DNA from 3 places in the Gordonia sp. PP30 genome. Region 3 is predicted to be linked to each of the others. Evidence: riboswitches for the same ligand, from Rfam matches in the RefSeq annotation. Region 3 holds a riboswitch; each other region holds the start of a gene.
The links. Region 3 has a riboswitch for cobalamin ahead of metE (5-methyltetrahydropteroyltriglutamate--homocysteine S-methyltransferase). Riboswitches for the same ligand answer to the same signal wherever they lie in the genome.

Region 1: it holds a riboswitch for cobalamin, as region 3 does, so the genes downstream of both, MYK68_RS11925 (CbtB domain-containing protein) here and metE (5-methyltetrahydropteroyltriglutamate--homocysteine S-methyltransferase) in region 3, are expected to answer to the same signal.
Region 2: it holds a riboswitch for cobalamin, as region 3 does, so the genes downstream of both, MYK68_RS05975 (ABC transporter substrate-binding protein) here and metE (5-methyltetrahydropteroyltriglutamate--homocysteine S-methyltransferase) in region 3, are expected to answer to the same signal.

What each region holds. Positions count from the first base shown of each region.
Region 1 is NZ_CP095864.1:2,583,781-2,587,772, reverse strand. It holds gene MYK68_RS11930 (protein kinase domain-containing protein) at 1-1,586, opposite strand, end outside; cobalamin riboswitch at 1,782-1,927, shown strand; gene MYK68_RS11925 (CbtB domain-containing protein) at 1,967-2,191, shown strand; gene MYK68_RS11920 (CbtA family protein) at 2,207-3,118, shown strand; gene pheS (phenylalanine--tRNA ligase subunit alpha) at 3,306-3,992, shown strand, end outside.
Region 2 is NZ_CP095864.1:1,289,870-1,293,861, forward strand. It holds gene MYK68_RS05970 (FecCD family ABC transporter permease) at 1-84, opposite strand, end outside; gene MYK68_RS05975 (ABC transporter substrate-binding protein) at 150-1,118, opposite strand; cobalamin riboswitch at 1,144-1,329, opposite strand; gene MYK68_RS05980 (lipase family protein) at 1,444-2,721, shown strand; gene MYK68_RS05985 (alpha/beta hydrolase family protein) at 2,748-3,980, shown strand.
Region 3 is NZ_CP095864.1:1,422,838-1,426,829, reverse strand. It holds gene MYK68_RS06570 (ATP-binding protein) at 1-225, shown strand, start outside; gene MYK68_RS06565 (hypothetical protein) at 592-1,179, opposite strand; gene MYK68_RS06560 (hypothetical protein) at 1,309-1,512, opposite strand; cobalamin riboswitch at 1,822-2,017, shown strand; gene metE (5-methyltetrahydropteroyltriglutamate--homocysteine S-methyltransferase) at 2,158-3,992, shown strand, end outside.

The DNA.
Region 1 (3,992 bases), 1.2 Mb from region 3:
GTCGTGTGGAAGTCGGTGGCGATCGCGGTGACCTTGCCGAGCCCCGGCACCTGGTAGGGGGTGCCGCGGTCGCCGTCGTCCTGGTCGCCGAGGACGCCGAACAGGCCGCTGCCCCAGCAGTACGCGTGGCCGTCGGCGACGGCGCACACCGAGATCGTCGCCGACGAATCACTGCTGCTCGGCAGGTATCCGCCGACCGAGACGGCGGTGACATTGGTCAGGCCGTTGATCTTGACCGGTGTCGCCCGGTCGTCCTTGGTGCCGTCGGCCAGCTGGCCGTCGCCGTTGTTGCCCCAGCAGTACAGCGCGTCGTGCTGGACGGCGCAGACGGTGCCGACGAACGACGCCAGCTGAGCCTGTGTGGCGGCGGACGCGGTCGGTGGCGCGTCGTCGTCGCCGCCCATGTTCGCGAGGAAGATCCCGAGGGGCACCGCGACGATGACCACCGCGGCGATCGCCGCCAGTGAGATCCACAGCGCCTTGCGGCTCTTCTTCGGCGGCACGGGCGCGCCGGGATAGCCGGGCTGGCCCGGGTACGACGCCATCGGCGACCACGCGGTCTGTCCGGCCGTGCCCGGCACGCTCGGATGGCTCTGCTGACCGGGGAATCCGGTGAAGCCGGGCGGCATCGCCGACGGCTGGCCGCCGGTGTTCGCGGTCGGATACGACGGCTGGGAGGGATGTGACGGCTGGGAGGGGTGCGACGGCTGACTCGGCGCGCCGGCCGGTGGCACCGGCGCCACCGCGGTCGCGGTGCCGCCCGGCGTCTGGCCGAGCGCGCGCTGCAGTTCCGCGGCGAAGGTGCGGCAGTCGGGGAAGCGGGCGGCCGGGGCCTTGGCCATGGCGCGCTCCAGCACCGGGGCGAGCGCGGCGAGGTCGGGACGGACCTGGGCGATCGACGGCGTCGGCTGCTGCAGGTGCGCCATCATGATCGCGGCCGAGGTGTCCCCGTGGAACGGCGTGGTGCCGGCCAGCAGCGTGTACGTGGTGCAGGCGAGCGCGTACTGATCGGACATCGCGTCGGCGGTCTGGCCGGAGATGATCTCGGGCGCCGTGTACGCCATGGTGCCGACCACCGAGTTCGCCGCGGTGAGCTGCGGCGAGTCGGCCAGCCGCGCGATGCCGAAGTCGAGCACCACGGCGCGGCGGAGCTTGCCGTGCTCGTCGCGGGTGATCACGATGTTCGCCGGCTTGATGTCGCGATGCACCACCTGCCGCGCGTGCGCGTAGTCGAGGGCGTCGGCGACCTGTGAGACGGCGTTGATCACGTCGGCGGTGGAGAGCCGCACCGACGCCAGGTCGGGGCCGTCGAGGTAGCTCATGGTGAACCACGGGGCGTCGTTCTCCACGCCGTACGCGTAGACGGTGATGATGCTCGGGTGATCGAGGGCGGCCGCGGTGCGGGCCTCGTTGGTGAAGCGCGTCTGGAAGTCGGGGTTCGAGGTCCCGCCGACCGAGATCACCTTCATCGCTTCCCGGCGCATCAGATGCGGGTTCTCGACCAGATAGACGTCGCCCATGGCGCCCGACCCGAGCTGGGCGACAACCCGGTAACCGGCGATGTCAGAACCTGGTGCGACGGGCACTATTCCTCCTGGGCGAGAGCGACGGGGGCAAAGCTTGGGACAAACCTACCGTGATCGGGGTCCCGCGAACGTGCTGCAGCGGCCCCAAGAGACAAGTCGAGTAGTCCTGCGGGGTGCCCGATGCGTAGATCTACCCGGTGCCGGGAGAGTGGATCGCGCCCTGGATGCGACCTTCGTGGCAAATCGGTCACCGGCTTGACCTGCGGCGATGTCGGGTGGTCGGCTTGAGAGGGTACGACGGCCAGCGGAACCCGGTGGGACTCCGGGACGGTGGCGCCACTGTGAGATCACCGGATGGCCGGGGATCGAGTCAGATACGCGGCCGTCATGCTCGATATCCGACGACGACGGGGCGCACCACCCCGAAGGAGGCCCTCCCGATGAGCACACATGTTTCGACCCACGACCCGCGCGCCGGCATCTCCGCCGAGGCGCTGTCGGCCGGACGCGTCGCCCTGATCCTGAGCATCACGGTGCTGCTCGCACTGCTGGCGTACTACTTCATCGGTGTCGACGAGGGCATGACGTCGGTCTTCGGCAAGACGATGGTCGTGCACGAATGGGTGCACGACTCCCGTCACTTCCTCGGCTTCCCCTGCCACTGAGCGGGGACCGACATCATGGAACTCCGTGTCATCGGGCGCGGAGCGCTCGCCGGTCTGATCGCGGGCGTGCTGGGCTTCGTCTTCGCCAAGGTCTTCGCCGAACCCGTCATCAACAAGGCCATCGACTACGAGTCGGGGCGCGACGACGCCCTGCACGCGCTGAATCAGGCGGCCGGCCGGGCGGTCGAACCGGACGGGCCGGAGATCTTCAGCCGGACCATCCAGTCGACCGTCGGGATCGCCACCGGCATCATCGGGTTCTCCATCGCCATGGGTGCGCTCGTGGCGGTCGCGTATGTGGTGCTGCACGGCCGGTTCTCGATCCGTCCGCGCACTCTGGCGTGGCTGATCGCCGGTTTCGGCTACCTCGGCGTATTCCTGCTGCCGTTCGTCAAGTACCCGGCCAACCCGCCGGCCATCGGTCACGACTTCACCATCCAGACCCGTGGACACCTGTACCTGGGCATGGTGGCCATCTCGCTGATCCTGCTCGGCCTGACCGTGTACGCGGCGGTCAAGCTGACGCCCCGGCTGGGGCGCGGCACGTCGATCATCGTCAGCGTCGTCGGGTTCCTGGTGGTCTTCGGGATCGCGCTCGCGGTGATGCCGTCGCTGGGCGATCTGTCGGCGAACGTGGCGCACAGCGGCCAGTTCGGTTTCGCCCGGGCCGCCACCGAGACCCCGCAGCCGATCACCAATATCCTGTCCACGCCGCTGACCATCGACGGCAGGACCGTCGCGCCCGGACAGATCGTCTATCCCGGGTTCGACGCCGACGTGCTGTGGAAGTTCCGGTGGTACTCGCTGCTCAACCAGACGCTGATCTGGCTCGTGATCGGACTCGTCTTCGGCGCGTTGGTGGACCGGCTGTTCGATCCGGCTCCGCGGCGGGCCGTTCGTGAAGAGGCGGCCCCCGTCGGGGTGTGACTCGACCCCGGCAGGGCGGTGCGGAGCATCCCGTGACGGTGCTGCCGACCTCCGTTCCCGCCGCGCCCGGCTCGTCGTGCAGAAGACCGCCCGCCGCCTGCCCCTTCGGGTCGCGGGCGGCGGGTCCGGGTGCGTCGACTAATCTTGTGGTGCATATTCGCCAGTCGAGCCCAGGGAGAACACGTCGGTGTCTGACGATGTCGTTGAGAGCAGTTTCCCGTCCGCGGAGGAGCTTTCCGCCGCGGTGACCGCCGCGGTCGCCGCCTTCGGCGATGCGCGGGACCTGGCGGCGCTCGCCGAGACCAAGGTGGCGCACGTCGGTGACAAGTCGCCGGTCGCCCTGGCACGACGCGCCCTCGGTGCGCTCCCCAAGCAGGAGCGTTCGGCGGCGGGCAAGCTGGTCAACGAGGTGCGGGGACAGATCGCCGCCGCCCTCGACGAGCGGACCGCCGAACTGACCGCCGAGCGGGATGCCGCGGTGCTGGTCGCCGAGACCCTCGATGTCACGCTGCCCGCGGCGCGACGCCGGGCCGGCGCCCGCCACCCGATCACGGTGATCGCCGACCAGGTCGCCGACGTCTTCATCGGCATGGGCTGGGAGATCGCCGAGGGCCCGGAGGTGGAGACCGAGCATCACAACTTCGACGCGCTCAACTTCCTGCCCGATCATCCGGCGCGCTCCATGCAGGACACCTTCTATATCGCTCCCGAGGGGTCGCGGCAGGTGCTGCGGACGCATACGTCTCCGGTCCAGGTGCGATCCATGCTGAGCCGCGAGGTGCCGATCTACGTCGCCTGCCCGGGCCGGACGTTCCGCACCGACGAACTCGACGCCACGCACACCCCGGTCTTCCACCAGATCGAGGGCCTGGCC
Region 2 (3,992 bases), 130 kb from region 3:
CGCCGCGACGTCGCCGAGGCTGAGTCCGACCGAACCGATCACCACGCCGGCGCCGATGCTCAGCGCGACCAGCACGACGAGCACCGCCACCAGCATCGGAAAGGTGACGCGCGATCGGCGCGGCGCGGCCGGTGCGCCGGTGGTCCGGGTCAGCGCTTCGCCAGCGCGTCGGACAGCGTCACAGCACCGTCGATGGTGCGCGCCCCCGGCGTCGACTCGGAGAACGGGATGACGATGTACGACTTGTTCTTCACGGCCTTCAGGCCCGCTAGCGCCGGGTCGCTCTCCAAGAACTGCCGCTTGGCGTCGGCGCGGGAGAAGTTGGCGTCGATCAGCACGATGACGTCCGGGTCGGCCTTGATGACCTGCTCCCAGCTGGTGTCGGCCCAGTTGCCGTCCAGGTCCGCGAAGACATTCGTGGCGCCCACCGCGTCCATGATGAGTTGCGGTCCACCGCTCTTCGCGCCGACCGAGGGGGTATCGGTGGCGTCGTCCCACCACATGATCGTGGTGCCCTTGCCCGCGTCCTTCTTCTTGAGCTCGGCGAGGGTGTCGCGCATCTTCTTGTTCACGCCGTCGGCGGCGTCGGTGCGGCCGAAGAGCTTGCCGTAGTCGGACACCTCACCGGCGATCGCATCCCACGACGACGCCGCGCGGTCGGCCTTGTTCTCGCAGCCGAAGGGCGAGACATAGGTCGCGATGTCCAGCTTCGCCAGCTCCTCGCGCGTGCCGATGCCCTTGTCAGCGAACGCCGAACCGTACGACGCGGCCACGAGATCGGGCTTCTTGCTGATCACGGTCTCCAGGTCGGGGTACTTGGGGGCGATGACCGGGATCTTGTCGTAGGCGGCCTTGAACTGCGGGGCGATCTCGTCGTCCAGGTAGGCCGTGCCGATCATGTCGTTCTCGGCGCCGATCGCGAGCGCCGACTCGGTCGCGCCCTGGTTGACGGTGATCGCGCGGGTGGCCGGGGCCTTCAGCGTGACGGTGTGACCGCAGTTCTTCAGGGTGATCGCGCCGTCGGTGGCCTTGTCGTCGGTGCTGCTGCCGCAGGCGGCGAGCGTGAGGGTGAGCGCGGCGGCGGTGCATGCGGCCGCGACGGTGGTGAGGGTGCGCAAAGCGACCCGCCTTCCATATCTCGTGGAATCGGTTCACGTCGCGGCCGGTCTCCTGGCTACGCAGGGTCTACCGGGAACCACACCTTCCCGGGCGCTGAGCGCCCAGTGGCTGGGGACATACCCCGTCGTGGTACCCGGACCTGCTCACAGTGGCGAGAACCGCGCCGGCACTTCACCGGACTTCCCGAACACCGCGACGTCGCCTGCATGGTAGCGCGCGAACGGTGGGACGCTATCGGACAGGTACACAGGTACTTCTGTCGATGATCACCGGCGACCGGGTCCATCGTGGGAACATTCCTTGATGAGGTCACCGCGTGCCGGCATGCATGGCACGGTTCGTCATCGTGTCGGTGCAGTGCTGGCGATCGTCCTCCTCGCCGTCGTCGGGCCGGGGTGGCGATCGGCTCCGGTCTCGGCGGCACCACCGATCCCGCCGCCCTCGGCGGACCCGTTCTACCGATACGACGGTCTGCTCGGCGCCTATGCACCCGGCGCGGTGCTCCGGACCCGGTCGGTGCCCTTCGGCTACCGCGGGGCGACGGCGCCGATCCGCAGCTCCCAGGTGCTGTACAGGACCACCGATCAACAGGGGCGGCCGACGTCGACAGTCGCGACGATCCTTCAGCCCCCGGTCACCGGACCGCCGAAGCTGCTGTCGTATCACATGGCCTACGATGCGCTCGGGCCGCAATGCGACCCGTCGTACACGCTCACCGGCGCGGGTTCCCCCGGCGCGGCCGGAACCCTGGAACAGGGTGTGATCAGCGGATATCTCTCCCAGGGGTACACGGTGGTGGTGCCCGACTACGAGGGCCCCGATCTGCAGTGGACCATCGGGCGGGAGGCCGGATACGCCGCGCTCGACGGGGTCCGCGCGACGCAGAAGATCCTGCGGCTGCCGACGACCACGCCGGTCGCCATGGCCGGATACTCCGGCGGTTCGGTGCCGACGCAGTGGGGCGCGGAGGTGGCGCCGTCATACGCCCCGGAGATCCGGCTCATCGCCGCTGCGGCGGGCGGACTTCCGGTCAACCTCGCGCACAACCTGCCCTACGTCAGCGGAAGCAAGGACTGGGCGGGAGTGATCCCGGCGCTGATCGTCGCCTATCGGCGCGCGTACTCGCTGGACACCGATGCGTTCCTGTCCGCACGGGGCAAGAAGATCGTCAAGACGGTGTCGTCGCAGTGCATCAACGCCTTCGCCGCGAAATATCCGGGGCTGACCGACGCGGACATGGTACGACCGCCCTACCGTTCGCTGCTCGACGTGCCGGGTGTCGTGCGGGCGATCAACGACAACATCATGGGCACATCCGGTACCCCGCGCATACCGATGCTCCTCGGCGTCGGTGACGTCGACGGCACCGGTGACGGGGTGATGATCACCCGCGACGTCGAGAGTCTCGCGTACTCGTACTGCCGCCGCGGTGTGCGGGTGTCGTACGCGCAGTTCACCGGCAAGGCGCATGGAGAGGCGTTCATTCCCTTCCAGGAGCAGACCGCGCGCTTCCTCACCGACCGCTTCGCAAGGAGGCCGACGGCCTCGAACTGCGCCACGCTGAGACCCGGTGGCGGCCTCAGCCCGACCTCGGTGCCGTGACGGCACCGACCGATGAAGGAATCGCCATGGCCGGTCCGTTCGACTCGCACCTGAACCGGGTGTTCAGCAAAGGGTTCTATCGGGACAAGGACTTCGACTTCTCGGTGCGGTGCGTGCTCGGCGCGTCGGCGCACGGGGGCTCGGATGTGGGGGAGGTACTCGCCGCCATCGACGGCGTCCCCGACGGTGATCATCAGCGCTGGTTCGACGCGTGGCTCGCCCTGGGACGACGCGTGCGGGCCGACGCGGACGCCGAACGCGACGCGGGCCGGACGGTGAGCGCATCGTCGTCGTACCTGCGAGCGGCGACCTACTTCGCCGTCGCCGTGAACGCGGCGAGCGCACTCAAGCACGACGACCCGCTCCTTCCGACGTTCCGCCTGCAACGCTCCAGCTGGGACGCGTTCGTCGACGCGTGCGGACAACGTGTCACCCGCGTCCAGATTCCGTACGACGGCACGACGCTGCCCGGCTACTTCTTCCGGACGGTCGGCCACGAGCAGCGCCCCACGCTGATCATGGTCAACGGCAGTGACGGAGCGATCAGCGACCAGTGGTCCTCCGGAGCTGGCGCGGCCCTGGCCCGCGGCTATCACGTGCTGATGTTCGACGGCCCCGGACAGCAGTCGATGCTCTTCGAGCGGGGGACCCGATTCCGCGCCGACTGGGGCGCGGTACTGACGGCCGTGGTCGACTTCGCGGTGGCGCAGGACGGCGTCGACCCCGACCGCCTGGTGGGGTACGGGATCAGTCAGGGCGGCTACTGGCTGCCTAGCGCGCTCGCGACGGAGCACCGGCTCGCGGCCGCGGTGGCCGATCCGGGCGTCGTACGCGTGGCGGCATCGTGGGAGTCGTCGATTCCCGCGAGCTTGATGAAGCTCTTCCACGCGGGAAAACGCGAGGCGTTCGACCGCGACATGGCCCTCGGAATGAGACTCTCGCCGACCGCGGCGCGGACCTGGAAGTTCCGCGCCCGGCCGTACGGGCAAGACAGCTACTACGACACCCTCGCCGAAGTGGATCGATACGTCCTGTCCGACACTGAGGCCGCGCGGATCACGACGCCGCTGATTCTCACCGCTCCAGAACACGAGCAATTCTGGCCGGGACAGTCGGAGATGCTCGCGGAACGGACCGGTGGTCGCGCCGAGGTGGTGCACTTCACCGCGGCGGAGGGCGCCGACTACCACTGTCAGCCGCTGGCGCGCCGTCTCACGGAGACACGGGTCTTCGCGCGGCTGGATCAGATCCTGACCTAGCGTCGCGTGCAG
Region 3 (3,992 bases):
AATCGCCTGGAGCAGGCCTCGGACACCGAGCACGCGTCGCTGTCGGCCGAGCTCGAAGAGGTGCGCGCCAGCGTGCGGGCCGAGAAGCTCTCCGAGGTGGCCGCCGAGTTCGACGCGGTGCACAGCATCGAGCGCGCCGTCCAGGTCGGTTCCGCCGACGAGATCATCAAGGCCGCCGAGCTGCGCCCGAAGATCATCGAAGCGATCACCGCCTCGCGCGACTGACCGGCTGAAACAGCGGCCGCCCCCGGACTTCCCGGGGGCGGCCGCCGTCGTCCACCCCCGGCCGAGCCACCGCCCGCCGAACCGCCCTCCCGCCGCCCGTTGAGCCGCCCTGCCGCCGCTCGTCGAGCGGACCTCGCACCGCCTGCCGAACCGCGCTGCCACCGCCCGTTGGGCCGCCCTGCTACCGCCCGCCGAGCGGACCCACCCGCCCGCCCCGCCGGTCAAGCCGCTAGGCGCAGACCGTGTCGAAACGCCCCCGGACGGGCGGGCGTTTCGGCTCGCCGCCTCGCCCTGGCGGGCTCGGCGACGGCTCAACGGGCTGCTGGCGGGCTCGTCGAAACGCCCCCGAGCCAAGTCGGCCGACGCTCAGCCCAGCACGTCCACGACCGGCCCGGCCAAATCGCTGCAATCGACCGTGACCACCTCACCGGCGTGCTCGCGGAGATACCGGACCGCGCCGCCGGAGTCTGCGATCACCCGGGAGACGTCGGTGAGCAGTCCCGCCCCGACGTACACCGGCTGCGCCAGATGCCCGTGGCACGACGCCCGCACCAGCACTTCCGGCCGCCCCGCGGCGGCGTCGAGGACGCGGGCCACGCCGACGTCGCCCAGGTCTTGACTGTCGATGGTCTGCACCAGGACCCCGGCGACGCCGTCGATGCCGGCCGCGAAGGTCAGCGCTGCGCCGACGGTCTCGTCGAGGGCGTCGTACCATTCGGGCACGTAGAAGGCGGTCGACGAGTCCCGCGGCGCCTGAACCACCCGGCTGCCGAGCGCGACATACAGGTCGCCGCATCCGCCGGCGCCGAACCCCGCCAGAAGTGCGCGGAGCCGCTCGAGCTGCGGGATGTCGTCGCTGTCGTCGGGCACGGCCCCCTCGTCGCCCCGGGACACCAGCACGACCCCGACGACCGGCCCCGACCGGCCGCCGGTGGCGACTTCACCGAGCGACATGATGAGCCCAGTTTACGCGCGCTTCCCGCGGCCCGCCGGTCCACGTCGCTGCCAGCGACTTCGTCGTCGCCCAGCCCGCGGAGTGGGCGACGAAGTGCTGGCCGACTCCGTGGGCAAGAACCGCGCCGGTCATCCGACGCCGATTCCGAGCCGCCGCAGCCACGACCGGAGCAGCGGGACCAGTTCACCCCGCACACCGCGGCAGAGCCGCACCAGCAACCCGGCTCTCACCGCGACGCACAGCCGATCGTCGGACACCCCGGCCTGGTGCGCGGAGGCGCGCCGGATCAACCCGTAGCGGTCGCGGGGCAGGTCGTCGATCGCGATGGTCATGGTCCAAGGAAAGGCCACTCCGGCGCCCTCGTCGAACGACAGTCCACAGACCTGTACCAGTGAGCCCCGGGTTGTCCACAGCCCGTGCCAGCGATTTCGATGTCGCCCACACCGCAGAGTGGGCGACGACCCACTCACTGGGCGCTGCCCACCGAATCGGTGGGCGTCAAGCCGGGCCCCGAATTAAACCCACTCCCGCCGGCCGTCGTGACACCCCATCCATGCGCGACCTACACTGAACCCGCAATCGGTTCGTCCGTCGCGCCGTCGCCCAGGAGCCCCTGTGACCGCGCGGACGTCGAGCGGCAGGCATCGCACGACGCGGTGGATGTCGCGAGAGGGAATCCGGTGAGACTCCGGAGCTGACCCGCAGCGGTATATCGGAACGACCGCCGTCACCACGCACTGGCCGCCCCCAGCGGCCGGGAAGCGACGGCCAGTAGGAGCGTCACTCTCCCGACGCGCGCCGATGAGCCCGAAGACCTGCCCGTTGTACCGGATGCGCCGCATCCGGTGACGTTCCGCCTCGTGGACCTGGGCGAAGTCGAAGCGCGTCTCTGGGGCTTTTCGTCTCTGGGGCTCTTCGTCTCCGCTTCCGGTAAGGGCGTTCGTCGTCACCCTTGTATGCAGGAGAACAGAAGAAAGATGGTTTTCACCACCACCGTGCCGGGCACCGCCCGGATCGGCGCCGATCGTGAACTCAAGCGAGCGGTCGAGGGGTACTGGGCCGGCCGGATCGACGCCGCCGAGCTGGAGCGCGTCGCCGCGCAGCTGCGCCGCACCGGCTGGGCCGAGCTGCTGACCGCCGGACTCGACTCGATCCCGACGGGCACCTTCAGCTACTACGACCAGATGCTCGACACCGCCGTGCTCCTCGGCGCGCTCCCGCCGCGCGTCGCGGGCGTCGAGAATCCGCTGGACCGCTACTTCGCCGCCGCCCGCGGCGCCTCGGCGCCGGGAGCGGAGCGAGCGGGCCGCGAAGACACTGGCATCCACCCGCTGGAGATGACGAAGTGGTTCGACACCAACTACCACTACCTGGTCCCGGAGATCGACGGGGACACCGTCTTCGCCCTCGACCCGACCAAGGTTCTCGCCGAGTACCGGGAGGCGACGGCGCAGGGCATGCCCGCCCGCCCGGTCGTCATCGGCCCGATCACCTTCCTCGCGCTCGCCAAGGCGGTGAACGACGCCGCCGAGCCGCTGAGCCGCATCGACGACCTGCTCCCCCTCTACGAGCAGCTCCTCGCCGAGCTCGACGCCGCGGGCGCGCAGTGGGTGCAGCTCGACGAGCCGGTCCTGATGACCGACGCCCACGAGGGCCTCGCGGAGCTCGCCGAGCGCGTCTACACCCGGCTGTCCAGCGCCCCGGATCGGCCGAAGATCCTGGTGCAGACCTACTTCGGCGACGCTGGCCAGTCGCTGGCCGCGCTCGCCCGCACCCGCGTCGAGGGTGTCGGCGTCGACCTCGTCTACGGCTCCGCCGAGTCGGTGAAGGCCGCCGGCCTGAACGACAAGCTGGTCGTGGCCGGTGTGGTCGACGGCCGCAACATCTGGCGCACCGACCTCGACGCCGCCCTGGCCACCCTGGAGGACCTGCGGCCGGCGGTCGGTGAACTGGCCGTGAGCACGTCGTGTTCCACGCTGCACGTCCCGTACTCGCTCGCCCCGGAGACCGAGCTCGACGACGCCCTGCGCGGCTGGCTCGCCTTCGCGAGCGAGAAGTTCGCCGAGGTCGCCGCACTGTCGGGGGCACTGAAGAACGGGCGCGCCGCCCAGAAGCAGGCCTTCGACGCCGCCCGCGACGCCCTGGCCTCCCGTGCCACCGACCCGCGCCTGCACGACGCCGCCGTCCGCGATCGGCTCGCGGCCCTGGCCGAGGCCGACCGCCGCCGCCACGACGCCGCGGACCGCCGCGAACGCCAGCGCGCGGCCCTGAAGCTGCCGGAACTGCCGACCACGACCATCGGCTCGTTCCCGCAGACCGGCGACATACGCAAGGCCCGCCAGCAGCTGCGGACCGGGGAGATCGACCAGAACACCTACCGCGAGCGGATGGAGGCCGAGATCGCCGCCGTCATCGCGCTGCAGGAGCAGATCGGCCTCGACGTCCTGGTGCACGGCGAACCCGAGCGCAACGACATGGTGCAGTACTTCGCCGAGCAGCTCACCGGCTTCTTCGCCACGCAGAACGGCTGGGTCCAGTCGTACGGCTCGCGCTGTGTGCGCCCGCCGATCCTGTACGGCGACGTCGCCCGCCCCACGCCGATGACCGTCGGCTGGATCACCCACGCGCAGTCGTTGACCAACAAGATCGTCAAGGGCATGCTGACCGGCCCGGTCACCATCCTGGCGTGGTCGTTCGTGCGCGACGACCAGCCGCTCGCCGACACCGCCGACCAGGTGGCCCTCGCCATCCGCGACGAGACCGTCGACCTCGAGCGCGCCGGCGTCGGCATCATCCAGGTGGACGAGCCCGC